Linked DNA regions of Rhodopseudomonas palustris HaA2. The protein of the gene in region 1 binds, or shares a complex with, the protein of each later gene. Links are inferred from orthologs where the notes say so. Each region holds a gene or a part of one and is shown on either strand. Other genes may lie near its edges.

What was found.
Region 2: the proteins of mfd (region 1) and uvrA are in contact, whole or in part, in a crystal structure (PDB 4DFC), measured with the Escherichia coli proteins. The link is inferred for Rhodopseudomonas palustris HaA2 from one-to-one orthologs.

The regions. Positions count from the first base shown.
Region 1 is NC_007778.1:3,237,681-3,249,124, reverse strand. The notes cover bases 1-4,104. They hold mfd (transcription-repair coupling factor), read left to right. Parts: upstream 1-388; coding sequence 389-3,904; downstream 3,905-4,104. Other genes in these bases: RPB_RS14350 (hypothetical protein), read right to left, coding at 3,926-4,104; RPB_RS14360 (succinate dehydrogenase assembly factor 2), read left to right, coding at 102-392. In the rest of the region: more of RPB_RS14350, read right to left, coding at 4,105-5,149; RPB_RS14345 (class I adenylate-forming enzyme family protein), read right to left, coding at 5,214-6,731; RPB_RS14340 (extracellular solute-binding protein), read right to left, coding at 6,736-8,496; RPB_RS14335 (invasion associated locus B family protein), read left to right, coding at 8,827-9,618; heat shock protein HspQ, read right to left, coding at 9,731-10,063; RPB_RS14325 (AEC family transporter), read left to right, coding at 10,194-11,147; RPB_RS14320 (UbiH/UbiF family hydroxylase), read right to left, coding at 11,206-11,444. UniProt on the Escherichia coli protein: Couples transcription and DNA repair by recognizing RNA polymerase (RNAP) stalled at DNA lesions. Mediates ATP-dependent release of RNAP and its truncated transcript from the DNA, and recruitment of nucleotide excision repair machinery to the damaged site.
Region 2 is NC_007778.1:3,098,354-3,113,792, forward strand. What follows is about bases 815-4,430. They hold uvrA (excinuclease ABC subunit UvrA), read left to right. Parts: upstream 815-1,194; coding sequence 1,195-4,230; downstream 4,231-4,430. Other genes in these bases: RPB_RS13680 (outer membrane protein), read left to right, coding at 815-884; RPB_RS13690 (three-Cys-motif partner protein TcmP), read right to left, coding at 4,292-4,430. In the rest of the region: more of RPB_RS13680, read left to right, coding at 153-814; more of RPB_RS13690, read right to left, coding at 4,431-5,539; RPB_RS13695 (DUF5131 family protein), read right to left, coding at 5,561-6,346; RPB_RS13700 (hypothetical protein), read left to right, coding at 6,572-6,940; RPB_RS13705 (DUF433 domain-containing protein), read right to left, coding at 6,977-7,186; RPB_RS13710 (ion transporter), read left to right, coding at 7,303-8,079; RPB_RS25175 (hypothetical protein), read right to left, coding at 8,133-8,261; RPB_RS13715 (DUF3828 domain-containing protein), read left to right, coding at 8,397-8,912; RPB_RS13720 (tetratricopeptide repeat protein), read right to left, coding at 8,939-9,880; RPB_RS13725 (GNAT family N-acetyltransferase), read left to right, coding at 10,204-10,494; RPB_RS13730 (DUF3597 domain-containing protein), read right to left, coding at 10,608-10,991; RPB_RS13735 (DUF2189 domain-containing protein), read left to right, coding at 11,449-12,351; RPB_RS24175 (DUF1127 domain-containing protein), read left to right, coding at 12,908-13,060; methylenetetrahydrofolate--tRNA-(uracil(54)-C(5))-methyltransferase (FADH(2)-oxidizing) TrmFO, read left to right, coding at 13,204-14,652; RPB_RS13745 (phytoene/squalene synthase family protein), read right to left, coding at 14,843-15,439. UniProt on the Escherichia coli protein: The UvrABC repair system catalyzes the recognition and processing of DNA lesions. UvrA is an ATPase and a DNA-binding protein. A damage recognition complex composed of 2 UvrA and 2 UvrB subunits scans DNA for abnormalities.

The DNA.
Region 1 (11,444 bases):
AATTGCAATGCGCCGCGGCGGGCTGACATTGCCGATCCCGGGGGCTATATCAGGCTCGCCCGGCACGTCCGGGCTTTCCGCGTTCAGCAAGGTTTTCAACGATGACCGGTACGACACGATCGAGCGGCGGGCTCGACGACCGCCGCAAGCGGCTCCTGTTCCGCTGCTGGCACCGCGGCACGCGCGAGATGGACCTGATTCTCGGCCAATTCGCCGATGCCGAGATCGGCACGCTGACCGACGCCGAGCTCGACGAGCTGGAGCGGCTGATCGAGCTCAACGACCACGACCTCTACAACGCAGTGGCCGATGCCGACACCCTGCCGGCCGAGTTCAAAGGCGGGCTGTTCGACCGGATCAAGACCTACGGCCATCAGGGCGGCCCGGCATGAAGGCGCCGTCGCGATCGCCCGCGGAGCTGCTGGCACCCGGCAAGGCGTTGACCTTCGCCAATGTCGCCGAGGGCGCCGAGGGGCTGATCGTGTCCGATCTCGCCCGTGCGATCGCGGCGCGGCCGAAACCGCCCGCGGTCAGCCTCGCGGTGATCTGCCGCGACGGGCCGCGGATGCAGCAGCTCGAGCGCAGCCTTGAATTTTTTGCGCCCGACGTCGGCGTCATGCAGTTTCCGGCGTGGGACTGCCAGCCCTATGACCGCGTCTCGCCGCATGCCGGCATTCTCGCCCAGCGCGTCACCACGCTGGCGCGGCTGTCGCGGCTCGCCGGCAGCGACAAGCCGCTGATCGTGCTGACCACGGTCAACGCCGCGGTGCAGCGGGTGCCGGCGCGCGAGGTGATCGCCGCGCAGGCGCTGTCGGTGGCGCCCGGCAACATCGTGCCGATGGATTCGATCGCCGCGTGGCTCGAGCACAATGGCTACAGCCGTGCCTCGACGGTGCGCGAGCCCGGCGAATACGCGGTGCGCGGCGGCATCCTCGATCTGTTTCCGGCCGGGCTCGAACAGCCGGTGCGGTTCGATTTCTTCGGCGACCAGCTCGAATCGATCCGCACTTTCGACGCCGAGACCCAGCGCACGCTGCACACCATGCGCGGCCTCGATCTCGTTCCGGTCTCCGAATTCCAGCTCGTCACCGAAACCATCCGCCGCTTCCGGATGGGCTATGTCGCCGCCTTCGGCGCGCCGGATCGCGACGACCAGCTCTACACGTCGATCAGCGAAGGCCGCCGCCATCCCGGCATGGAGCACTGGCTGCCGTTGTTTCAGGAACGGATGGACGCGCTGTTCGATTATCTTCCCGGCACGCCGGTGGCGATCGAACCGCAGAGCGAGGACGCCGCGCGCGAGCGGTTCAAGCAGATCGCCGACTACTACGACGCCCGGCGCGAAGCGATGGAGCATCCCGGCTCCGGCGCGATCTACAAGCCGCTGCCGCCGGATCAGCTCTATCTCACAGAAGCCGAATGGACCGCACGGCTGCAGGGCATCTCGTTGGCACGGCTGACGCCGTTCGATGTGCCGGACGATGGTTCGTCAGTGATCGACGCCGGCGCGCGCGCCGGCCGCAACTTCGCGCCGGAGCGGGCCGACACCTCGGTCAATGTGTTCCAGGCGCTGGTCGCGCATGTGCAGGCGCTGCAGGCCGCGCGCAAAAAGGTGGTGATCGCGCTGTGGAGCGAAGGCTCGCGCGACCGCATGGCCAGCATGTTGAAGGACCACAAGCTGGTGCATCTCACCAGCGTCAATTCCTGGCGCACCGTGCAGGCGACGCCGCGCAACGAGGCGATGCTGGCGGTGGTGGGTCTCGAATCCGGATTCGAGACCGATGCGTTCGCGGTGATCACCGAGCAGGACGTGCTCGGCGACCGCCTGGTGCGGCAGCGCAAGTCAGCCAAGAAGCTCGACAATTTCATCTCCGAAGTCACCAGCCTGTCGAGCGGCGACATCGTCGTGCATGTCGAGCACGGCATCGGCCGCTTCATCGGATTGCAGACGCTGGAAGTCGGCGGTGCGCCGCACGACTGCGTCGAGCTGCACTACGCCAACGATACCAAACTGTTTCTGCCGGTCGAGAACATCGAGCTGTTGTCGCGCTACGGCTCGGACGGGACCAGTGTCGAACTCGACAGGCTCGGCGGAGGCGGCTGGCAGGCGCGCAAGGCCAAGCTGAAGAACCGCATCCGCCAGATCGCCGGCGAACTGATCAAGGTCGCGGCCGAGCGGCATCTGCGCGAGGCGCCGAAGCTCCACGTAGAGCCGCATCTCTACGACGAATTCTGCGCGCGCTTTCCCTATGAGGAGACCGAGGACCAGCTCGCGGCGATCAATGCCGCCCTCGGCGATCTCGAACGCGGCATGCCGATGGATCGCCTGGTCTGCGGCGACGTCGGCTTCGGCAAGACCGAGGTGGCGCTACGCGCGGCCTTTGCGGTGGCGCTGGACGGCAAGCAGGTCGCCGTGGTGGTGCCGACCACCTTGCTGGCGCGGCAGCACGCCAAGACTTTCACCGAGCGCTTCCGTGGCTTTCCGGTGAATGTCGGCCAGGCGTCGCGGCTGGTGTCGCCGAAGGAATTGACGCAGGTGAAGAAGGGCCTCGCCGAGGGCCAGATCGACATCGTCGTCGGCACCCACGCGCTGCTCGGCAAGGGCATCAAGTTCAAGGATCTCGGCCTCGTCGTGGTCGACGAGGAGCAGCATTTCGGCGTCACCCACAAGGAGAAGCTGAAGCAGCTCCGCTCCGAGGTGCACGTGCTGACGCTGAGCGCGACGCCGATCCCGCGCACGCTGCAACTCGCCATGACCGGCGTGCGCGATCTGTCGATCATCGCCTCGCCGCCGGTCGACCGGCTCGCGGTGCGCACCTTCGTGGCCCCGCACGATCCGTTGATGATCCGCGAGGCGCTGCTGCGCGAGCGCTATCGCGGCGGCCAGGCGTTCTACGTCGTGCCGCGGATCGACGACCTCGCCGAGGTCAAGGACTTCCTCGACAAACATGTGCCCGAGATGAAGGTCGCGGTCGCCCACGGCCAGATGCCGCCGACGGTGATCGAGGACATCATGTCGGCGTTCTACGACGCAAAATACGACATCCTGCTGTCGACCACGATCGTCGAATCCGGCCTCGACATTCCGAACGCCAATACGCTGATCGTGCATCGCGCCGACATGTTCGGCCTGGCGCAGCTCTATCAGCTCCGCGGCCGCGTCGGCCGCTCCAAGCTGCGGGCCTATGCGCTGTTCACGCTGCCGCAGCACAACATCACGGCGCAAGCGGAGCGCCGCCTGAAGGTACTGCAATCGCTGGAGACGCTCGGCGCCGGTTTCCAGCTCGCCTCACACGATCTCGACATCCGCGGTGCCGGCAATCTGCTCGGCGAGGAGCAGTCCGGCCACATCAAGGAAGTCGGCTTCGAGCTGTATCAGCAGATGCTCGAGGAGGCGATCACCAACCTCAAGGCCGGCGTTTCCGAGCCGGTCGCCGACCGCTGGTCGCCGCAGATCACCGTCGGCATGCCGGTGCTGATCCCCGAGGACTTCGTCAAGGACCTGTCGGTGCGGCTGTCGCTGTATCGCCGGCTGGCCGATCTCGACAGCGACGAGGAGATCGAGAATTTCGCCGCCGAGTTGCGCGATCGGTTCGGTGTGCTGCCGGACGAGGTACGCTATCTGTTCAAGGTCGCGGCGATCAAGGCGTATTGCCGGCACGCCAATGTCGAGAAGGTCGATGCCGGCCCGAAGGGCGTCGTCATCACCTTCCGCGACAACGCGTTCGCGCATCCCGACAGGCTGGTGACCTTCATCCGCCGCCATGGCGACGCCGCCAAGGTGCGGCCGGACATGAAGGTGGTGTTCTTCCAGGTGTGGAAGACCCCGGAAGAGCGGCTCGTCGGCACCACCGAGATCATGCGCCAGCTCGCCGAACTGGCCGAAGCCAAGAAGGCGGCCTGAAGGCCGCCGCCGGCGCGACGTTCAGGACGCCGCGCGCCGCGTGTCGAGCCTGGTCAGGCGCGACAGGATCGAGCGGACGGAATCGTCCGGCATCAACGTCGCCAGTTGAACCTCCGGATCGATCCGGCCCTCGCGACGGCTGGAATGTGCGGTCTGCTTCACCACCGCGGTGAGACGCCGCGCGATCGTCTGCGCGCCGCGCAGATCGGTCTCGGCGAACACCACGAGGATGCTGCCGTCGGCCTGCAGCACGCCGAAATCCATTTTGCGCATCAGCCGGCTGACGATCCGTGAGGTGTCGAACAGCATGCGCTGGTCCGCCCGGCTGAACGTGAACTTCGCCACCGACAAGCCACCGCCGCGCGCCTGGGCGTGATACACCGCGGTGGCGAAATCGCGCTCGAACGCGCTCGGCGTCAGCAGGCCGCTGCGCGGATCGATCAGGCCTCCTGCGTCGAGCGATCGCAGCGTGCGCCCGAGCCGCGCCTCGAACGCGTGCTGGCGGATCAGCGGCAGCGCGTCGGCCACGATGCGCTCTGGATCGCCCTGGGCGAAATCGAGATTGGGTAGGTCGACGTGATGGTCGGGCGCAGGCACCGTGACCACCACCGGCAGATTGCGGAAGCGCGGGTCCTCGGACAGCACCGTCAGGAACGCATCGACCACGCGCGGGCTGAAGCCCTCGGCGAGGATGATGCCGTCGAGGTCGCGGGCGTTGAGATGCTTCGCGGCGGCTTCGATCGAGAGCGCGCCGACCACGCCGACGCGTTCGCCGAGCGCGACCGACAACGCCGGAAAAGCGGCGCCGCGACCGATCAGCAGCACGGTGGCGTCCTGGATCGGATCGCTGTCCGGGGTGCGAGGCACGTCGCCGTCATCGATCAGCCGCCGCAGCGTGGTCGCGTGCAGGGTGCGGACGCGCAGCGCTGCGCGGAGCCGGGCAGCGAGGCGCGCCAAATCGTCCCCCTCGAAGCCGATCGCATTGCCGGGCAGGGCGCTCCGCGGATCGAGCGCGATCAGTGGCACGTAAGGCTGGATCGCTTCGATCTGCTTGGCCAGTATTCCGAGCGAGGTGTCTGTGCCGCCGGACGCGATCACCGCGGAAGGCTGCAGCCGTGCGACGGCGCCGCCGGCCTCGAGCCAGCCGGCAGTCACCACGGGAGATAACCGAGCTTCCGAGAGGGCCGACATCATCGGCGAGCTGTCGTCGTCAGAAACGACGAGGATGGGCGCGTGATACGACATCTGTGAGAGCCGGTCCTCCGCTGTCGACGGAGTTCGACCCTAGATCGTCACCCTTAATGCGAGGTCAATGCCGATTGGCAGATTCCTCGCCGCGCGGCGGCCCGTCGCGGAAGGCTTCGACCATCAAAGGATTTAGACCGAGCTCTGAAAGTGCTTCACGAGCCCGTGCATTGTCCTGGGCGCGGCCGGCGAGGCGATATCCGCTCCAGCGATCGGGGAGCGCGGTGAGCAATGCGCCCTGGCCGAGCCGTTTCGCCCACTCCTGCAGGTCCTGCGCCAGAAAGCGATAGCCGCCGACGGCCATCACCCCGGATGGGGGGGCGGTGATGCAGATTCCGCCGCTGGTCCGGTCGAGCCGGGCGGCGAACCCGGTGTCGACATGGTCGGGCGGCGGCACCGAGACCGGGGTGCCGAGTGGCGGCGGAGGCGCATAGGCGGCGAGCGTGACCATCGGCCCGCGCAGCCCGAGCGTGCCTTTTGGCGTGATCAGGATTTCGCCCGCTGCCGATGACGCCGCCTGACCGCGGGAGGCGGTGTGCGGTCCCGGCATGATCGCGGCCGGCGTGCCAGTCTCGGCGCGCTGCGCGCCGAACAGGCCTGCCTCGCCGAACAGATACACGTCCGTGAAGGTCGCAGGGACAGCGGTCCAGGCGGAACTCGCGGCCACCTGTTCCGGCGCGCGCCAGAGGCCGATGACGTTGCGCAGCGTCGGCATTCCGGCGAGGCCGGTTTCGCCCAGCCGCAACGCCAGCGGCGCCGGCGCCACCAGCGTGTCGCAGCCGAGATCGCGGATCTGGGATTCCAACACCGCTTCGTCGAACGGATGGTGCAGGGCCAGCGTGCCGCCGCTTAGAAGCCATGTCACGATCGACGAGGCGAGCCCGGCGAAAGAGGACGGGGCCTGCGCCGACAGCAGCATCGCGCCTTGCGGCACCCGGCCTTCGAGGAACACCGCGAGTCCGCCGGCGATCATGTGCAGATGGGTGCGCGGGATCGCCCGGACGCCGTCCGGCGTGGTGTCGAACGAAATGATCGCGGCGCGGCGCGCGTCCTGGGCCGCCGGCATGGTTGCCGAAACGTCGTCGGTCATGGCGACGTCGAGCGACGCCATGCCCTCCGGCAGATCGTCGCCGAAGCCGCCGACGTAGCGGATCGAGAACGCCTCGGCCGCGGCGTTCATCGCCAGATCGGCGTGGCTGACGCCGTCGATCCAGCGGGTCGAGACGATGGCACGCGCCCCGGTGCGGTTCAGCGCCGTGGTGATGTCGGCCTGCCGCCAGAGCTGCGGCAGCAGCGCGACGACCAGGCCGGCGCGGTGCGCGGCCAGAAGCGCCAACGGAAACTCGATCGTGTTCGGCAGTTGCAGCGCGATCACCGAATTCGCCGGCAGCCCGGCGGCGGTGAAGTGCGCGGCCAGCGCCGAGATCGCCTTGTCGGCCTGCGCGTAGGTGAGGCGGGCGGGGGCCTGTCCGGTGATGCGCGCTTTGTCGGCGGGGTCGATCAGGGCGACCGCATCGGGCTGGCGCGCCAGGATCCGGCGGAACAGACCGTCGAGCGTCGGCGATGCGTTGGGCTGGCTCACGTGATCACCTTTGCTGCGTCGATGGCCTCGCCCACCAGGTTTCGGGCAGGTAGCCGGTCAGGGCATTTGCTTTCGGCCGTTCTATCCGATTCCATCTTGCGATCCATTGTTCCTGAATGTTGTAGAGCGGGATCACGTAGACACCCGAGGTCAGAACCCGGTCGAGCGCGCGCACCGAATCGACGAATTGCGGATGCTCCCGCGCGCCGATCATCGCCGCGATCATGGCGTCGACCGCGGGATCCTTGACGCCCATGTAGTTGCGGGTGCCCTGGGTGTCGGCGGCCTCCGCGCCCCAATAAAAATACTGTTCGTTGCCCGGAGACAGCGACTGGTCCCAGCGGTTCGGGATCATATCGAAATCGAACGCGATCCGGCGCTGGTCGAACTGCACCGCGTCGACCACGCGGACCGAGGCCTGAACACCGACCCGTTTGACGTCGCGCGCGAACGCCAGTGCGATGCGCTCCTGATCCCGCGTGGTCACCAGAATTTCGAATGTCAGCGGCTGGTGGTTGTCGCGTCGGCGCAGCACCGTGCCGTCGAGTTCGTACCCCGCCTCCGCCAGTTGCGACAGGGCGCGTCGCAGCGTGGTGCGGTCGCGGCCCGACGCGTCGCTGACAGGCAGGCGGTAGCTGCCATCGAGGAACTCGGGCCGCAGCCGCGACAGATACGGCGCCAGCAGCTTCAATTCGCCGGGGCCTGCCGGTCGGCCATAGGCGGAAAGCTCCGAGCCGGCGAAGAAGCCGCCGGCGCGGGCGTACAAATCGAAGAAGTAGTTGCGGTTGATCCAGGCGAAATCGAACAGTTGCAGCAGCGCCTCGCGGACGCGGATATCGGCGAACACCGGCCGCCGCGTGTTGAAGACCAGCACCTCGCTCGGCTGCGGCATCCCGGTCCTGAAGGCGTCGCGGATCACATTGCCGCTCTTCGCGGCCGGAAAGTCGTAGCCATCGTGCCAGCGTAGCGGCTCGGTCTCGACGCGATAGTCGTAAAGCCCGCGCTTGAAGGCTTCGAAATGCGAATTTGCCTCCCGGAAATAATCGATCCGGATTTCGTCGAAGTTCCACAAGCCGCGATTGACCGGGAGATCGCGGCCCCAATAGTCCGGGTTGCGCGTCAGCGTCACGCTGGCGCCGGCCTTCACCTCGGTGACGCGATAGGGACCTGATCCGATCGGCGGCGACAGCGATGTCTCCTCGAACGTGTCGGCATTGACGGCGTGCTTCGGAAAGACCGGCATCAAGCCGAGGATCAGCGGCAGTTCGCGATCCTGCACATCGTCGAAATCGAAGCGGATCGTGAGGGGATCAAGGGCCTTCGCGCGCGCCACCTTGGCGTAGTACTGCCGATGATTGGGGCGCCCCTTGTCGCGCAGCAATTGCCAGGAGAACAGCACGTCTTCGGCCTGCACCGGCTTGCCGTCGGAGAACCGGGCTCGCGGATCGATGCGGAAGGTGACGTAGCTGCGGGCGTCGTTGGTCTCGATCGATTGCGCCAGCAGGCCGTACAGGGTGAACGGCTCGTCATTGCCGCGCGCCATCAGGCTTTCGACCACATAGCCGCGCATCCGCTGCACGGCGATGCCCTTGACGATGAACGGATTGAGGCTGTCGAAAGTGCCGAGCAGGCCCTCCACCAGCCGGCCGCCTTTGGGCGCGTCGGGGTCGGCATAGGGCATTGCCTTGAACTCGGCGGGCAGGGCGGGATCGCCATGCATCGCCAACGCATAGGCCGGCTTCGCCGCGAGCTCCGTTCCGGCCATCGCCGCGTGGTTGACCGGGATGGCAAGGCCGACGGCGGTGGCGATCGCCAGCGCGCCTGCGAGCAGGCCCGCGCGGGGCGCGAATCGGCGATCTGATTCGGTTCGGTCCACCGTGGATCTTTACCACAAGGGAGCGATCGAACGGGCCGCGGATGATTGTCGCCATTGATCTTTTCGTGCGCCGATGTATTGAAGGCGATCACTCGACGACGCCTGACCGGCCCGTCACGTAACTGCCTCAATTGGCACCGAGAGACCGGCCAAACGGCCAGATGTCAGCTCCGCGCGTCGCGGTGGGGTGTGCGACCGTTTCAGAAAGGGTTTTCCGCAATGAAGTCTTGCAACTTGGTCGCGACGGCCGGGCCGCGCGGGCGGGCATTCGTTCTGCTCACGGCGGCGGCTGTGGCCGCCCTGACCGTCGCGTCCGCAGCGCAAGCGCAGGCCCCGCAGCAGCAGCCGGCCGCCCCGAAGGCGGCTCCGGCGCCGAAGGCTCCCCCGAAAGCGGCGCCGAAGGCCGGGCCCGCCGCGCAGGCGCCCGCCGCTGCGCCGCAGCAGGAGCAGCAGCAGGTTCAGCTGATCTATGCGCCGTGGACCAAATTCTGCCTCAAGGGCCAGGACGCCAACGCCAAGCAGGTCTGCTTCACCGGCAAGGACGGCCGCATCGAGTCCGGCCAGCCGGTGATCGCGGCGGTGATCATCGAGCCGGAAGGCGAGCCGAAGAAGATCTTGCGCGTCACGCTGCCGCTCGGCATGCAGCTCGTTCACGGCACCCGCATCATCGTCGACAGCAACGCGCCGCAGCAGAGCCCTTATGTGATCTGCTTCGCCAACGGCTGCATGTCCGATTACGAAGCGACCCCGGAACTGCTCGCCAGCATGAAGAAGGGCCAGAATCTGGTCGTCCAGGCGATCAATTCCAACGGCGCACCGCTGACGCTGCCGCTGCCGCTGCAGGAGACCGGCGGATCGTTCGCCAAGGCCTATGACGGCCCGCCGACCGACCCGAAGCAGTTCGAGGAAACCCAGAAGAAGCTGCAGGAAGAACTGCAGAAGCGTGCCGAAGAACAGCGCAAGAAGCTCGAGGCCCAGGCCCCGGCGGGCGCCAATCCGGCAGCGAAGTAACGTCCGATATTCCGCTGAACGAAAAGGGCGCCCCGGTGGGCGCCCTTTGTCTATCGACCGTTTGTGGCGAGCGTTCCTGAGCCGTCGATGGACGACGCGGAAACCCGCCGACCTAGTTCAACGACGGATTGCGCGGACGGTAGCCGCCGGCCTTGTCCTTGACGAAGATTTCGGCGACTTGCGAATGCCGGATCGGCTCGCCGGAATCGTCCGGCAGAAGGTTCTGTTCCGAAACATAGGCGACGTATTCAGAATCGGCGTTCTCGGCGAGCAGGTGATAGAACGGCTGATCCTTGTGCGGACGAACCTCTTCGGGGATCGACAGCCACCATTCTTCGGTGTTGTTGAATTCCGGATCAATGTCGAACACCACCCCGCGGAACGAAAAAATCCGGTGGCGGACGATCTGGCCGATCTGGAACTTGGCGGTTCTCGTCTTGATCATCCGAGTCGCATAGACCAGGATTGCGGCCGATGCTAGTGCGAAACCCGGCTTTCCGCTCGCCGGCGCGCCGCGTCCATCTCCCCTTTACCGGTCGATCATCCCCGCCGCCGGCCTTCCTCAGCAGTCCTGAATGATCGACATTCTGAACCTCGCGCTTCCGTATTTCGGGCTGATCTTCGTCGGCTTCGCCTGCGGCCGGCTGAAGCGCCTGCCGGAAAACGGCCTCGCCTGGATGAACTTCTTCCTGCTCTACGTGTCGCTGCCGGCGCTGTTCTTCCGGATCATGTCGAAGACGCCGTTCGAGGAACTCAACAACCTGCCATTCGTGCTGGCGACCACATTCGGCACGGCGTGCGCGTTCTTCATTTCCGGCTTGATCGGCCGCACCGTCGGCGGCCTGTCGCTGCGCGAAACGACGATGGCGAGCCTCGCGGGTGGCTACGGCAATATCGGCTATATGGGCCCGGGACTGGCGCTCGCCGTATTGGGACCCAAAGCCGCGGTGCCGGTGGCGCTGATCTTCTGCTTCGACAGCATCTTTCTGTTTTCGATCGTGCCGTTGGCAATGGCGCTGACCGCCGGCGAGCGCCGGCCGCTGCTGCCGACCATCGTCCACGTGGTGCGCGAGATCGTGCTGCATCCGTTGATCGTCGCGGCCTATTGCGGCGCTGCCGCAGCTGCCTTCCACGTGCAGGTGCCAACTGCGGTCGATAACACGCTGCAGTTCTTGCAGAACGCCGCCGCGCCGGTGGCGCTGTTCACGCTCGGCGTGACGGTGGCGCTGCGTCCGTTCGGCCGGGTCCCGTGGGAGATTCCGGGCATCGTCGCGGTCAAGCTGCTGCTGCATCCGCTGATCGTGTTCGGCCTGATGCTGGCATGCGGGCCGTTCACGCTGGAATGGGCCGCCACCGCGGTGCTGATGGCGTCGCTTCCGCCGGCGCTCAACGTCTTCGTGATCGCCCGGCAGTACAACACCTGGGTCGAGCCGGCGTCTGTCGCCGTGCTGATCGGCACCTTCGTCTCGGTGGTGACGCTGACGACGGTGATGTGGCTGATCAGGACCGGACAGCTGCCGTTATCGTGAACATCTTCCTGAGCATGATCTGATCCGAAAACCGGTCGCCACTTTTCGGGATCATGCTCTACAGCGACCGCCAGAACGGAGACAGGCCTTCGCGCATCGCCAGACGCCGCAGCGGTCCGACCGAACCGATCAATTGCATCCCGACCGCGCGCGCCGCCTGCGCCGGCAACAGATCGCTCAGCAGCGTGCGGTTGGCGATGTCGATCGCGAAGGTGCGGCTCGCCACGTCGGCGCCGCGGGCCCGGCCGAACCGCGCGATCACAGTATCGCTGCCGGGATCCTGGTCGCGCGCCATGG
Region 2 (15,439 bases), 150 kb from region 1 along the record:
GCCACTTCGTCGCCGAGTGTTGCTTTTCGGAGACGGCTTTTTCTGCGGAACCGCGTATATTTCCCCCACTGAATGAGGCGCTCGCGCCGTCAGCATTTGCCGCAGGGGACTCGGCAGACGCAGACCGAGACGGACAATTGGGGGACATTGCGATGAAGAAATTTTTGCTGGGAAGCGTGGCTCTGATTGCGTTGGGTGCGGCGCCGGCGATGGCTGCCGATCTGGCCGCCCGTCCTTACACCAAGGCGCCGCCGCCGATGATCGTCGCGATCTACGACTGGTCGGGCTTCTACATCGGCGCCAACGGCGGCTGGGGCACCAGCCGCAAGAGCTGGGATTTCTACGCGCCCGGCGCCCTCCTGCTGAGCGAAGGTTCGCATGACGCCTCCGGCGCCACCGCCGGTGGCCAGGTCGGCTACAACTGGCAGATGGGCTCCTGGGTGTTCGGCGTCGAAGCGCAAGGCAACTGGGCCGACTTCAAGGGCTCGAACGTCACCTTGCTCGGCGGCCTGTTCGACAATCACAGCAAGGTCGAAGCCTTCGGCCTGTTCACCGGCCGCGTCGGCTACGCCTGGAACAACGCCCTGCTCTACGCCAAGGGCGGTGCCGCGGTCGTCAACGACAAGTACGAATTCGTTCGGCGCGCCGACGGCCTCGTGACCGGAACGGCTTCGGAGACCCGCTGGGGCGCGTCGGTCGGCGCCGGCCTCGAATACGGCTTCACGCCGAACTGGTCGTTCGCCGTCGAGTACAATCATCTGTTCCTCGACAAGAAGGACGTCACCTTCACCAACACCGCTGTCGAGCGCATCAAGCAGGACGCCGACATCGTCACCGCCCGCATCAACTATCGCTGGGGCGGCCCGGTCGTCGCGAAGTACTGAGCTTCGCCACATCGGTTGAGACACGAAAGGCTGGCCGCGCGCCGGCCTTTCTGCTGTTTGGACCCCCAAGCGTCGCCGGCCTGTCGGGTGGGCCCCGGCCGACACGGCGCGCGATCTCCGATCAGCGCGGAACGACGATAGCCGGACGGCGGTGACGATCCAGCCGCCAACAATCGGTTGATGACCGCGCCGCGGCTCTGGAAATTGCTTCCCGTTCTTCCTATGTTCCAGGCTCAGCCCAACAGGCGTCGGCCCGGATGAATCCGGCTGCGCGCCCCAACCTGCGCGACGTCGCGTCTGGACACCCTGCATGGACGAAGTGATCAAGGCGAAGCGCCAGCCGCCGCAACGGCCGTCGGTGGCTTCGAGCCGGACCGCCATCACCATTCGCGGCGCCCGCGAGCACAATCTCAAGAACGTCGACGTCGTCATCCCGCGCGACAAGCTCGCGGTGTTCACCGGCCTGTCCGGCTCCGGCAAATCCTCGCTGGCGTTCGACACCATCTATGCCGAGGGCCAGCGCCGCTACGTCGAATCGCTGTCGGCCTATGCGCGGCAGTTCCTCGAGATGATGCAGAAGCCGGACGTCGATCAGATCGACGGGCTGTCGCCGGCGATCTCGATCGAGCAGAAGACCACCTCGAAGAACCCGCGCTCCACGGTCGGCACCGTCACCGAGATCTACGACTACATGCGCCTGTTGTGGGCCCGCGTCGGCGTGCCCTATTCGCCCGCGACCGGGCTGCCGATCGAGAGCCAGACCGTGTCGCAGATGGTCGACCGGGTGCTGGCGCTGCCGGAGGGCACGCGGCTGTATCTGCTGGCGCCGGTGGTGCGCGGCCGCAAGGGCGAGTACCGCAAGGAACTCGCCGACTGGCTCAAGAAAGGCTTCCAGCGCGTCAAGATCGACGGCGCCTTCCACGAGCTCGCCGAAGCGCCGGTGCTCGACAAGAAATTCCCGCACGACATCGACGTCGTGGTCGACCGCATCGTGGTCCGCCCCGACATCGGCCAGCGCCTCGCCGAGAGTTTTGAAACCGCGCTGAAGCTCGCCGAAGGGCTGGCGGTGATCGAATATGCCGACGCGCCCGCCACGCCGCCGGCGGCAGCCGTCGAGCCCGGTCCGGACGAGCCCGGCGACAAGAAGAAAAAGGCCGACAAGAAGGTCGCCAAGATCCACGACAAGACCGGCGCCGAGCGCATCCTGTTCTCGGAGAAATTCGCCTGCCCGGTGTCCGGCTTCACCATTCCGGAAATCGAGCCGCGCCTGTTCTCGTTCAACAATCCCTACGGCGCCTGCCCGGAATGCGGCGGGCTCGGCATCGAGCAGCATATCGACGCCGATTTGGTCGTGCCCGACAAGGAGCTGACGCTGCGCAAGGGCGCGATTGCGCCGTGGGCGAAATCATCCTCGCCCTACTATCTGCAGACGCTGACCGCGCTGGCGAAGTTCTACAAATTCACGCTCGACACCAAATGGAAGGACCTGCCGAAGAAGGTCCAGACCGCGCTGCTGTTCGGCTCCGGCGACGACGAGATCAAATTCTCTTATGAAGACGGGGTGCGCTCCTACGACACCAAGAAGCCGTTCGAGGGCGTGGTGACCAATATCGAGCGCCGCTTCCGCGAGACCGAGAGCGAGTGGGCGCGCGAGGAGCTCGGGAAGTACTTCTCCGACGTGCCTTGCGAGGCCTGCCACGGCCATCGCCTCAAGCCCGAGGCGCTGTGCGTCAAGATCGGCGGCAAGCACATCGGAAACATCTCCGAACTCTCCGTGAAAGCCGCCGGCGAATGGTTCGAGGCGGTGCCGGCATCGCTCAACACCCAGCAGAACGAGATCGCCGTCCGCATCCTCAAGGAGATCCGCGACCGGCTGAGCTTCCTGCTCGACGTCGGCCTCAACTATCTGACGCTGGCGCGCGCCGCCGGCACGCTGTCGGGCGGCGAAAGCCAGCGCATCCGGCTCGCCTCGCAGATCGGAAGCGGCCTCACCGGCGTGCTCTACGTGCTCGACGAGCCGTCGATCGGCCTGCACCAGCGCGACAACGCCCGCCTGCTCGACACCCTGAAACGACTCCGCGACCTCGGCAACACCGTGATCGTGGTCGAGCATGACGAGGACGCGATCAGGCTGGCCGATTTCGTGCTCGATATCGGCCCCGGCGCCGGCGTCCATGGCGGCCACATCGTGGCGCAGGGCACGCCCGACGAGGTGATGGCCAATCCGAAATCGCTGACCGGCAAATATCTCACCGGCGAATTGTCGGTGCCGATTCCGGAGCGCCGGCCGCCGAACCATCGCCGCACCCTCAAGCTGGTCAACGCCCGCGGCAACAATCTCAAAAACGTCACCGCCGAAATTCCGCTCGGCCTGTTCACCTGCGTCACCGGCGTCTCCGGCGGCGGCAAGTCGACGCTGCTGATCGATACGTTCTACAAGGCGATCGCCCGCAAGCTGAACAACGCCTCCGAGCCGCCGGCGCCGCACGACCGCATCGAGGGCCTCGAGCACATCGACAAGATCATCGACATCGACCAGTCGCCGATCGGCCGCACCCCGCGCTCCAATCCTGCGACCTACACCGGCGCGTTCACGCCGATCCGCGAATGGTTCGCCGGCCTGCCCGAGTCCAAGGCGCGCGGCTACGAGCCGGGCCGCTTCTCCTTCAACGTCAAGGGCGGCCGCTGCGAGGCCTGCCAGGGCGACGGCGTCATCAAGATCGAGATGCACTTTTTGCCCGACGTCTACGTCACCTGCGATGTCTGCAAGGGCAAGCGCTACAACCGCGAAACGCTCGAAGTGCTGTTCAAGGGCAAGTCGATCGCCGACGTGCTCGACATGACGGTCGAGGAAGCCGCCGACTTCTTCAAGGCGGTGCCGCGCGTCCGCGAGACCTTCAAGACCCTGCACCGCGTCGGCCTCGACTACATCCATGTCGGCCAGCAGGCGACGACGCTCTCCGGCGGCGAAGCCCAGCGCGTCAAGCTCGCCAAGGAACTGAGCAAGCGCGCCACCGGCCGCACGCTTTATATTTTGGACGAGCCCACCACCGGCCTGCACTTCCACGACGTCGCCAAACTGCTCGAAGTGCTGCACGAGCTGGTGGCGCAGGGCAATACCGTGGTGGTGATCGAGCACAATCTCGAAGTCATCAAGACCGCCGACTGGGTCATCGACCTCGGCCCCGAAGGCGGCGACGGCGGCGGCGAAATCGTCGCCTGGGGCCCGCCGGAAGACATCGTCAAGGCACCGCGGAGCTACACCGGGAAGTTCCTGAAGCCGGTGCTGGAGAAGAAGGGGCCGGCGAAGGCGACGAAGCGGAAGACGGACGAGGCGGCGGAGTAAGGGCCGCACCAATGTTGTTCAAGCGAAGGCCATTTGATGCGTTCGTTCCATGCGGGCGACGTCAGCGACGTTTCGATGGCGGCGTTGAAAACGAAAAGCTGCGCTGCTGTCGAAGCCGCAATGTGTCGGTAGGACGAATGGTGTGCGGCGCCCCCCGATCGCCGCCGCGTGCCGTGACCACTTGCAGGTCCGGATTTTCGATCATCACGCCATGAATATCCTGCGTGTGCGCCGGCGTAGCCGTATAGATGCTGGCGTAAAAGTCAGCAACAGATACAGCGTCGCCGAACTCGGATACAAGGCGGGGAATGTCACCGTGCAATTGCGATTTGGCGCTGTCGCGGCCTTTCATGTCGAATAGGTACAGGCCGCCTTCGTGTTGCGGATCGTAAGCCAACATATGTAGGCCAGACCGCCCGTAGTGCGCTAACGTGCTGGCGTTGTCGTGCAGTACGTCGTTGTACTCCTGTCGCGCGCGATGCGACTTTGCAAAGTGCAACATCCAGTAGTTCCATCCGTTCGGATTGTGAATAGAAAACGGGCTAACATAGCTGGCGCATCGCTCGAACGCTTCAAACACAAGCCGCTCAGTAGCGCCAAGCCACGCTTGATTGTTCATCATTAGCCCGAGATTTGACACGCTGTCCGCGTCAACTCCAATCGGATTTAGGCGTGCGTTCAAAGCATTTGGATCAGTCTTTTTCAAGAACGAAATCAAGGCCTCAATGGCGAAAGTGTAGAAAATCTCAGGTGACGAAAACGACGCGATTATGTCGGTAAGCGTTTCGTGCGCTACGCGACTGTTGCCGCACTGATCCAGATTAAACAGAACGCTTTGCACTCGATTGTATTGCAGAAACTCACGTATCTCGGCGTAGACGTTTTCGAATTCCTGCTGCCGGTAGTGAACTTCAAGATGAAGACGTGGCTCACTTTCCTTAATCCCGGCGAGCAGAGGCGCGACGTGCTGCTTTAGGATTTCAATAGCGCCGGGATCGAAATCGTTGAAGATTAGTACACATTCTATATCTAATGGCGACATGCCTTCATTAGCGCGTCTCAGGTTCAGTTCGATTGAAGTGGCACGCAATTCCTCAATGAAGATCAACGGCGATCCCGATGCGCCACAATTGTAGACGCCGCCGCCAGCGAATCCATCAACTATTGCAAATCGGAACTTTGATTGCTGCGGAAGCTGGCAACGGACCCTAATGTAACGGGCAAAGTACTGTCGGATGATTTGGTGCTTGCGGCGCGAATGTTCTTCTAACGTCGCGCCATCTTTCCACGTGTAAGGCTTTGCAACCATAAATACCCCCGGCGACCGGGTCTAGGCTCCGATCGTTCGATCTAATGCTGGCATCCCATCCCAGTGTTGACCGCGATACTCGCGGCCGTTCGCCTTCTTGGATCGCCGCTTGTTATCTTTACCCCAAGTGCCCCACTGCTTAAAAAAGAAGGTGGTGTTGAAACGCTCACACTGTTCGTAAATTTCGTCGATCCATTCTTCGCGGATCGGTCTTGCGGAACGACCGCTTTCGCCACCCACAATCGCCCAATCAATTCCGCATAAATCAACCGCGCCGACCGATCCTATCAAGGGTTCGAACGACAAGAAACGGATTGCTGCTGGCACTGTGCGTAAGTGATCGATGCGATCTACAACAGCGCCATTCTCAACACTCGTCCCCAGCCATACGTTCGGGAGAACGGTAGCAAGGTGGGATCGCACGAAGGTGCTCATCCGCGCCGGGCGTTTTGTTAAGATCTGATAGTGATGACGCGGCGTGTCCCGCATCACATCCCATACCTTATTTATGAAGGCGTCGCTCACCCGTTCGTGGAATAGATCGCTCATCGAGTTGACGAAGATCTTCTTTGGCTTCCGCCACCGGTACGGGATTGCAAGCGCGTCGGCATCTTCGCGCACGACGCCATTCCAGATAACTCGTTTTGAACTTCTCCGCGTTAAGCCAGCGTATTTCGCAACCTGCATGGCTTGCAGGCGGCGAGCCATTTCCATCGCGTAACAGTTGGTGCAGCCCGCGCTTACGATCGTGCAGCCGACCACGGGGTTCCACGTGGCATCGGTCCATTCGATCTGTGTTTCAGCCATCGTTCGCCCCAGTGCAGCACTTATAGGAAAGTGACCAAAAATAGTTCACAATCCACAAAAATGCGGATTGACGCCATCACTCGCCAATTGGGCATCCCGCAGCAGGCTGTACCGTCTGGGAAGCTCCACTTCGATGAAGCGAGCGACATCTATAGATGCCGCGTGTGGCCCCGTCACACCCGAATTTGAATCGCCCTCCCGCCCCCACCCGTCTACACTCCCCCCATGACCCGCCTCACCGCCCTCACGCTCGCAATCACCCTCGCGCTGCTTCCCCTCGCCGCCTCGGCGGCTTCGCCCAAGAAGCACGCCAAGCGGGCACAGAGCAGCGGCCTGCCCGGCTATGTGCAGCCGCCGAGCAATTCGGTGCCGCTGTTCATGCAGAAGCTGTCCCGCCCGCAGCGGGCGATGCTGCGGCCGAAGCGGCCGTGGTACATCGATCCAACGCCGGAATATTATCGCTGGAACGGCGGCTGGTCCGGCGAATGGCGCTATCTCGGCCGGCCGGGCTTCTACCGCGGCCGCTACAATGGCGGCAGCTTCGGGCCTTGCTGGACGCAGACGCCGATCGGGCCGGTGTGGAATTGCGGCTGAGGCCGGTCCACAGTCTCTCAGTCGTCGGTGCGTAGCTCACGCATCCGCTTGCGCCGCCCGGATGTCGTCCGCCGTCAGCCGCGGATGCTCGGCGACGATTTGCGCGGTCGACAGTCCGGCGCCGAGTTTGCGCAGGATCAGTTCCACCGGGATGCGCGTGCCCCGCACGACCGGCTTGCCGCCCATCACTTCGGGATCGATCTGGATACGTTCGTGGCGCATGATATGGATTATAGCATAATTCATGGCGCCTGCCATGCACCGGCTGGAGCCTCGGCCGGACTTGCCCGACGCGGCCTTTGAGCCGGATCTCGCGCGAACCCCATTGCCTCCCCCGCCCCGCCCGGTCCAATACTCGCCTCATGACCTACGCCGAGCTGAAATCCTTCCTCCGCGAACTCTACGAAGGCGCCTCGCCGCGTGGGGTGGTGTTTCGCTATGGCGTGCTGGCGTTCGACATCGTCACGGTGCTGTTCATCATCGGCACCTCGTTCGTGCCGTCGAACGACATCGTCGAGACGCTGGACGTGGTGTTCGGCGCGCTGATCCTGGTCGATTTCGCCGCAAGGCTGCTGATCAGCCGGCACCGGATGAAGGATTTCACCCGGCTCGCGACCTGGACCGACATCGTGGCGATCGTGTCGTTTCTGGCGCCGCTGGCCGGCGAGGGCGGCGGCTTCCTGCGCATCCTGCGCACGCTGCGGCTGCTGCACGACTATCAGATGCTGTCGCGGCTGCGCAACGACAGCGACTTCTTCCGCCGCAACGAGGACGTCGTGATCGCCGTGACCAATCTGGCGGTGTTCATCTTCGTGATGACGGCGATCGTCTACGAGACCCAGCGCTCGCACAATCCGCAGATCGCCCACTACGCCGATGCGCTGTATTTCACCGTCACCGCGCTGACCACCACCGGCTTCGGCGATATCACGCTGCCGGGCACGCTCGGCCGGCTGATCAGCGTCGCCATCATGATCTTCGGCGTCACGCTGTTCTTCAATCTGGCGCGGGCGCTGATCAGCCCGAACAAGGTGCGCTTTCCCTGCCCGGTCTGCGGGCTGCAGCGCCACGATGCCGACGCAGTGCACTGCAAGGCCTGCGGCACCGTGCTGAACATTCCCGACGATGGGCTCACATAGGGCATGATCTTGTCCGAAAACCGGTCTCCACTTTTCGGGATCATGCGCGCGGATCAGCGCAGCCCGGTGCCCTTGCAACGCTGGCAGGTCACCACCTTGTCGCCCTTCTTCAGCGTGCCCTTGCCTTCGCAGTTCTTGCACTTCTGCTTCTTCTTGACATTGGGGCCCTTTTCATTGGCCATGGTGGTCTCCCGAGGCGGTTCGCCGATGCGGCGTCGATGGCTGCATAGCATCGTTCGCCGGATGCAGCGCGGGATATCGACAGGACACCGGGCTTGTGCGCTATAAGCGCGCCGCATCATTGTTCCGGGGTCGCCATGCTCAGCCGCCGCACGTTCCTGATCGCCACCGCTTCCCTCGCCGTTCCCGCCGCCGCGCTGGCGCAGGCCACGCCGCCGGCCAAGCCGCCGGCGAATGATCCGACGGCGCTGCTGACGAGGCTCTACACCGCCTCCTCCCCCGGCGGCAGCGATCTGGTCAACAGCCCGAAGAGTCGCGCGAAGATTCTGTCGAAATCCTTCGCCGCGCTGTGGACCAGGGCCGAGGCGAGAACGAAGGACGACATCGGGCCGGTCGATTTCGATCCGGTGAGCAATTCGCAGGACCCCGACATCAAGGCGTTCGCCATCAAGGTCGAGAAAGAGGACGACGCCAGCGCGACGCTCGCCGTCACCCTCACCGGCAGCCAGCCGCGCGACAAGGCGGAGGACGGCGTGATCCGCTACGACTTCGTCCGCGACGGCGGCCACTGGCGGATCGACGACATCCGCGGCGCGGTCGACGGCGAAGCGTGGTCGGTGCGCAAATTGCTGGCCGACTCGCTCAAGCGCTGACGGTATCGATCGAGGCAGCGCTGCGATCAGTTCACCGCAGCGCCGAGCCGCTTCAGCGAATCCCGCGCGGTCTGCAGGCCCGGCCGCAATTCCAGCGCCTTGCGGAAATCCGCGATCGCGCCGCTGCGGTCGCCGAGCCGCATCCTGGCCTGGGCGCGGTTGTTCCAGGAGAACACGTCGGCCGGATCGTAGCGTAGCGCCTTGTCGTAGTCGGCGAGGCCGCCCTTGTTGTCGCCCTGGTACAGCTTGATCAGCGCCCGATTGCGCCAGCCGCGGGCGTCCTCCGGCGCCAGCCGGATCGCCTCGCCGTAATCCGCGGCGGCGCGGTCGAGTTGCTCGGTGTCGCGATGGACATTGCCGCGATTGATGTAGGCGAGCACGTTGGGCCGCAAGGCGATCTCGGCGTCGAAATCCGCCAGCGCACGAGCCATGTCGCGCTGCTGATAGTAGATGTGGCCGCGATTGCCGTAAGCGACGGCGAGCCCCGGGTCCGCTGTGATCGCCGCGGAGAGGTCGTCCAGTGCGCGGTCGGGGTCGCGCCGGGCGAGCCAGATCATGGCGCGGTTGTTGTAGGCCAGCGCGAATTTCGCATCGAGCCTGATTGCTTCGTCGTAGTCGGCCAACGCGCGATCGCCCTCTCCCTTGAACGCATAGACCCGGCCCCGATTGTTGTAGGCGCAGGCGAATCCCGGATCGAGCCGCACCGCCGCTTCGAGATCGGCCATCGCCTCGTCGAGCTTGCGCTGTTCGGTCAGGCCGTGGCCCCGGTTGCAATACGCCGCCGCCAGCCGCCGGCCAGTTTCGGCGTTGGTCTCGATCACCGTGCTGCAGGCGGCGACGCGCTCCGCCGGAGAGCCCTGCAGTCCGACACAGCCTTTCCACGCGGCGTCCTCGGCCGCGGCACTTTGCGACAGCAACGCGAACAGCGCGACCGCCACGACATTCGACGAGACCATGTGAGATCGCATGTCGGTTTCCCTCGCGCCTGCGTTGACGGCTTTGTCGCAGGCTGCGCGGTTGCGGTTCACGGTGTCGCAACCGCGCCAAGGCGGCATCCGGAATGCCGACCTCAGGGATTGCCCGGATTGCGTCCGGCATTTCACTATGGCTTTAACGTCGGACCTTCGATTCACAGTGCGCGTCGATGCGAGGGCGAGCAGACAACGTCACGCCTGCCTTGACATCAAGGTTCGAGACTCCACCTGAAGGCCATCGACGCTGCTGCGGTGGCGGGTGAGATCATCGACCGTGATATCGCCTGTGAAATCATCGACTGACATAGGGGAACGACATGAGCGAGACGACGATCGCGGCCAACGTGCGCGACAACAAGGCGCTTAACCGCTTCGAGCTCGATGCCTATGGTGAGATCGCGTTTGCGAACTATCGGCGCGTCAACGGCCACGTCGTCATCACCCATACCGAGACGCCGCCACCGCTGCGCGGCCGCGGCATCGCCTCGCGGCTGGTTCGCGGCGCGTTGGATCTGGTGCGCGCCGAGGGGCTGAAGGTGACCGCGGGTTGTGGCTTCGTCGCCGATTATCTCGACGCACATCCGGAATATGCCGACCTGATCCGATAGCGCGGTCGCGGTCGGCTACCGCCGGCGCCCCGGATCGGCGCCATCCATCGCGCCGAAACAAACCTGCCCAAACGAGAGGCCCGCTCGCGGGCCCCTCGGCGTGGTGGGCGCGATCAATCCTTCAGATCGTCCGGCACCTTGCCGCCATTGGCGGCGAGCTTGGCCATCACCTGCTTGTGCAGCCAGATGTTCATGCTGGCGCTGTCGCCGGTGTCGCCGGTGTAGCCGAGCTCCTTGGCGAGCTCCTTGCGCGCCGACAGGCTGGAATCGATATCCAGCGCCTTCATCAGGTCGACGATCGAGGTGCGCCACTCCAGCTTCTCGCCCTTGGCCTTCACGGCCTGGTCGAGGATCGGGGCGACATCGACGGTTGCACCCGAACTCCCCGGCGCCGGCGCGGTTCCCGGAGCGGCCGTGCTCGTACCTGCGCTGCCGCCCGGCGCGGCGTCCGCGCTGCTGCCGAAAATCGCGCCCATGATCTTGCCGAAAATGCTCATTCGTCTCTCCAGGGTAAGGGACTCTTGGCCTGGCCACGACGATTTGCGCCGCGCCCGGCAGGCGAAGCTACCGCGTCGCGGCGAGCTTGCCAAATATGTCAACGCCGTGAAGCCGGGGATGGTGCAGCGCGAATGAACTAATTATTTGTTCGCATCTGCACGCAAACAGCCCGACCCTGGTGGAACTAATCGGCGCCGCAACTAACTGCGCCGCGCGGCGCCGCGACAAATCCGCTCTCACCGAAGCGTGAGCAACCAGCGGGTGCGATCGGCGTTAGGCTATCGTCACAGGTCGCGGCAAAGCCCAGGTCACAGGACCAGTTCGCTCGTTGCTCTCGCGTCTGATTGAAGTGCTCCTGCTCGTGTCCGCACCGAACCAAGCCCGGCCCGCCTCATCCGGCGAAGGATCCGGTCCACAGCACGTGCCGTCACATGTGCCCACACGGGAGAAACGAGCATGGCCACGATCTATCCTGCCGAAGCCAGTGACGCCCGCCCGATCGGCGCGGCGGCCGAGCCGTCGGTTCATCGTATCGCTCTTGCCGACCTGCACGACGCGCTGCGGCGCGGCTGGGACGACTTCAAGGCGGTGCCCAGCCACGCCGTGATGCTGTGCGTGATCTATCCGGTGCTCGGCCTGGTGCTGGCGCGGCTTGTGCTCGGCTATTCGGTGCTGCCGCTGCTGTTTCCGCTCGCCGCCGGCTTCGCGCTGATCGGGCCGTTCGCAGCCCTCGGGCTGTACGAACTGAGCCGCCGACGCAAGGCCGGCGAGGATGCCTCGGCGTGGCACGCCGTCGACGTGCTGCGTTCGCCGTCGATCGGGGCGATGCTAGGGCTCGGCGCGATCCTGTTCGCCGTGTTCGGGGTGTGGATCGCGACCGCGCAGGGCATCTATGTCGCCACCTTCGGCCATGCGCCGGCGGCGGCGATCCCGGATTTCGTCACCCGTGTGCTGACCACGCCGGAAGGCTGGAGCCTGATCGCGATCGGCTGCGGTGTCGGCTTCATGTTCGCGGTCGCGGCGCTGTGCGTCAGCGTGGTGGCGTTTCCGATGATGCTCGACCGTCAGGCCGGGGTCGGCGCAGCGGTGACGGCGTCGTTGCGCGTCGCCGCGCGCAATCCGCTGGAAATCGCCGCCTGGGGCCTGATCGTGGCCGCGCTGCTGGTGCTGGGCTCGCTGCCGGCCTTCCTCGGCCTCGCGGTGGTCATCCCGCTGCTCGGCCACGCCACCTGGCATCTCTACCGCAAGGTGATCGAGCCCAATCCGCATCCGCCGCAGATTCCCCCGCCGAACCCGATCAAGCGTTCCGCGGCCGACTTCCCCGCGACGCTGCTGCAGTGGAAGCGCAAGGCGGGCTAGAAGCCAGCGCCGGCAGGATGACGCCCACGCGAATCGTCATCCTGCGCGCCTGCTGTCGGTGCGGCCGGTGCCGATTTGATCACAACACAACCGGACGGCCGGATGGCTCGGACACCGGCTGCACCCCGACACCGCGGCAATTCGGTGTTGTGCATTGCGATAGATCAAACCATCATCGCCCTGAACACCCGTTCATCATGCGTTTAACGCATAGAATAAGTCGCAATTGCTGTGGCCGATTAACTCGTCGTCCGGAATTGGATTTCATCATCCCATTAAAAAATCAGGCGCGCGACGTGCCGTCAGCCCGCTGATATGCAGTATATTTCCTGGGATTAGACCTTAGTGCGCGGGTGAGCCGCTGACGATGGTGGGCGCGTCCCATGCGCGCTCCACGCAGCTCGGCGCGGAAGGGTTAATCATTCCTTCCCAAAGGTATGTCCATATCGCCTAGCTGCGGTGCAGCATTTACGCTGCTGGTTGCGCCGACTCTGCCCTATATTCCTTTCAACGGTTCGGCCGACGAAGAACTGAACCGTGAACTAAGGAGACTACCATGTTGCTTTCGCTCATCCGCGCCCTCCGGGCGTTCCGGGATTATCAGCGCAATCTCGCTGAACTCTCGCAGCTCAGTGATCGCGAACTGGCCGATATCGGACTCGACCGCTCGGACATCCCGCGCGTGGCGTCCGGTCACTTCAATGGCTGACCGTCCGACCCGACCTGTTCTCGGATAACGCCCGCATCGCTGCGGGCGTTGTCGTATCCGGGCCATGCTGATCGGCCGCCCTGACCTGGCCGCGACCGCCGAAACGGATTTGACCCGGGGCGGAAACGCGCTAGCTGTTGCGCATGATCATTGCCGCGCCCCCTCCCCAACCCGCGTCCAACCAGCCTGTTCACGTCATCGGCGGCGGCCTCGCCGGCTCCGAAGCCACCTGGCAATTGGCGCGCGCCGGCGTGCGCGTCGTGCTGCACGAGATGCGGCCGCATCGCTCGACAGAGGCGCACAAGACCGACGGCCTCGCCGAGCTGGTCTGCTCCAATTCCTTCCGCTCCGATGACGCCGCCAACAACGCGGTCGGGCTGCTGCACGCCGAGATGCGCCGGCTCGGCTCGCTGGTGATGCGCGCGGCCGACGCCAATCAGGTCCCGGCCGGCGGCGCGCTGGCGGTCGATCGCGACGGCTTCTCCGCCGCCGTCACGAAGGCGCTGGCCGAGCATCCGCTGATCGAGATCCGCCGCGAGGAAATCGCCGGCCTGCCGCCGGAGGACTGGGGCAACGTCATCGTCGCCACCGGCCCGCTGACCTCGGCGGCGCTGGCCGAGGCGGTCCGCGCGCTGACCGATGAATCCGCGCTGGCGTTCTTCGACGCCATCGCCCCGATCGTGCATCGCGACTCGATCGACATGTCGATCGCCTGGTTCCAGTCGCGCTACGACAAGGCCGGCCCCGGCGGCAGCGGCGCCGACTATCTCAACTGCCCGATGAATCGCGAGCAGTACGACGCTTTCGTCGACGCGCTGATCGCCGGCGACAAGGTCGATTTCAAGGACTGGGAGAAGGACACGCCGTATTTCGACGGCTGCCTGCCGATCGAGGTGATGGCCGAGCGCGGCCGCGAGACGCTGCGCCACGGGCCGATGAAGCCGGTCGGGCTCACCAATCCGCACAACCCGACGGTCAAGGCCTACGCCATCGTCCAGCTCCGCCAGGACAACAAGCTCGGCACGCTGTTCAACATGGTCGGCTTCCAGACCAAGCTGAACTACGCCGCGCAGCAACGCGTCTTCCGCACCATCCCGGGGCTGGAAAATGCTGAATTTGCAAGGCTCGGCGGGCTGCATCGCAACACGTTTCTGAACTCGCCGAAGCTGCTCGATGCCGGCCTGCGGCTGCGCGCCGCGCCGCGGCTGCGGTTCGCCGGCCAGATGACCGGCTGCGAAGGCTATGTCGAATCAGCCGGCATCGGTCTCGTCGCCGGGCTCAGCGCCGCCGCCGACGCGCTCGGCCGATCCATGACGACGCCGCCGCCGACCACCGCGCTCGGCGCCCTGCTCGGCCACATCACCGGCGGCCATATCGAGACCATCGACGCCGGCCCGCGCTCGTTTCAGCCGATGAACATCAATTTCGGCCTGTTCCCGCCGCTGGCGCAGGCGCCGACCCACGGCCCCGACGGCAAGAAGCTGCGCGGCCCGGAAAAGTCGGTCGCCAAGAAACAGGCGCTCAGCGCCCGCGCGCTGGCGGATCTGGATGCGTGGATCGCTGCAAGCCTGAAGCTACCGGCGGCGGCGTAGCGCCTCTGCCGATGCATCCGACATTTGTTGCGGCGTCAGCTGTTGTGCGCCCGCCACAACTACTCCGTCATCCTGAGGCGCCGCCGCGCAGCGGCCGCCTCGAAGGATGAGCCGCAGGTGCCTGTCGCCGCATCCTTCGAGGCTCGCCGAAGACGGCGAGCGCCTCAGGATGACGAGTCCGTGCGTGTCGTTATTGCCGAAACGCCCGCGTCCGCGACGCCTTCCACAGGGTCCACAGCGTCGCCAGACGGGAGCGCTCGTGCGGCGCGAACAGGTCGGTGCCGGGCTGCGCCAGCCGGTCGAGATCGCGCTGCGCCAGCGCCAGCGGCAGGAACGCGCGGCGCGCCGGTGGCGGCACTTCGGCGAGCAGCCGCAGCGCGGCGTCGCAATGGCGCTGCGCCTCGGCGATCAGCGCGTCGAGCGTCAGCCGTAGCGCCGGTGTGGCGCGGCCGGCATAGACCTCGGCCTCGCTGCTGCCGTGCGCCGCCAAAAGCTCGAGCGGGACGAAGCACTGCCGTCGCGCTGCATCGATCGGCAGCCGCGCGATCGCGCGCGCGAATCCCTGCGCCACCCCGGCATGGCGGGCGAGATGGTCGACCGCCTCCGAGCCCTGATCGAGGATCCGCGCCGCCAGCGCGAACAGCGCGCCGTCGGTATCGGCCGCATAGGCTTCCAGCACGGTCAGCGTCGGCATCGGGTCGTTGTAGAGGTCGAACAGATGCGTTTCGATCAGTTGCGCCAGAGCCGCGACCGGCAGCCCGTGCTGCCCGGTCGCGCGCAACAATTC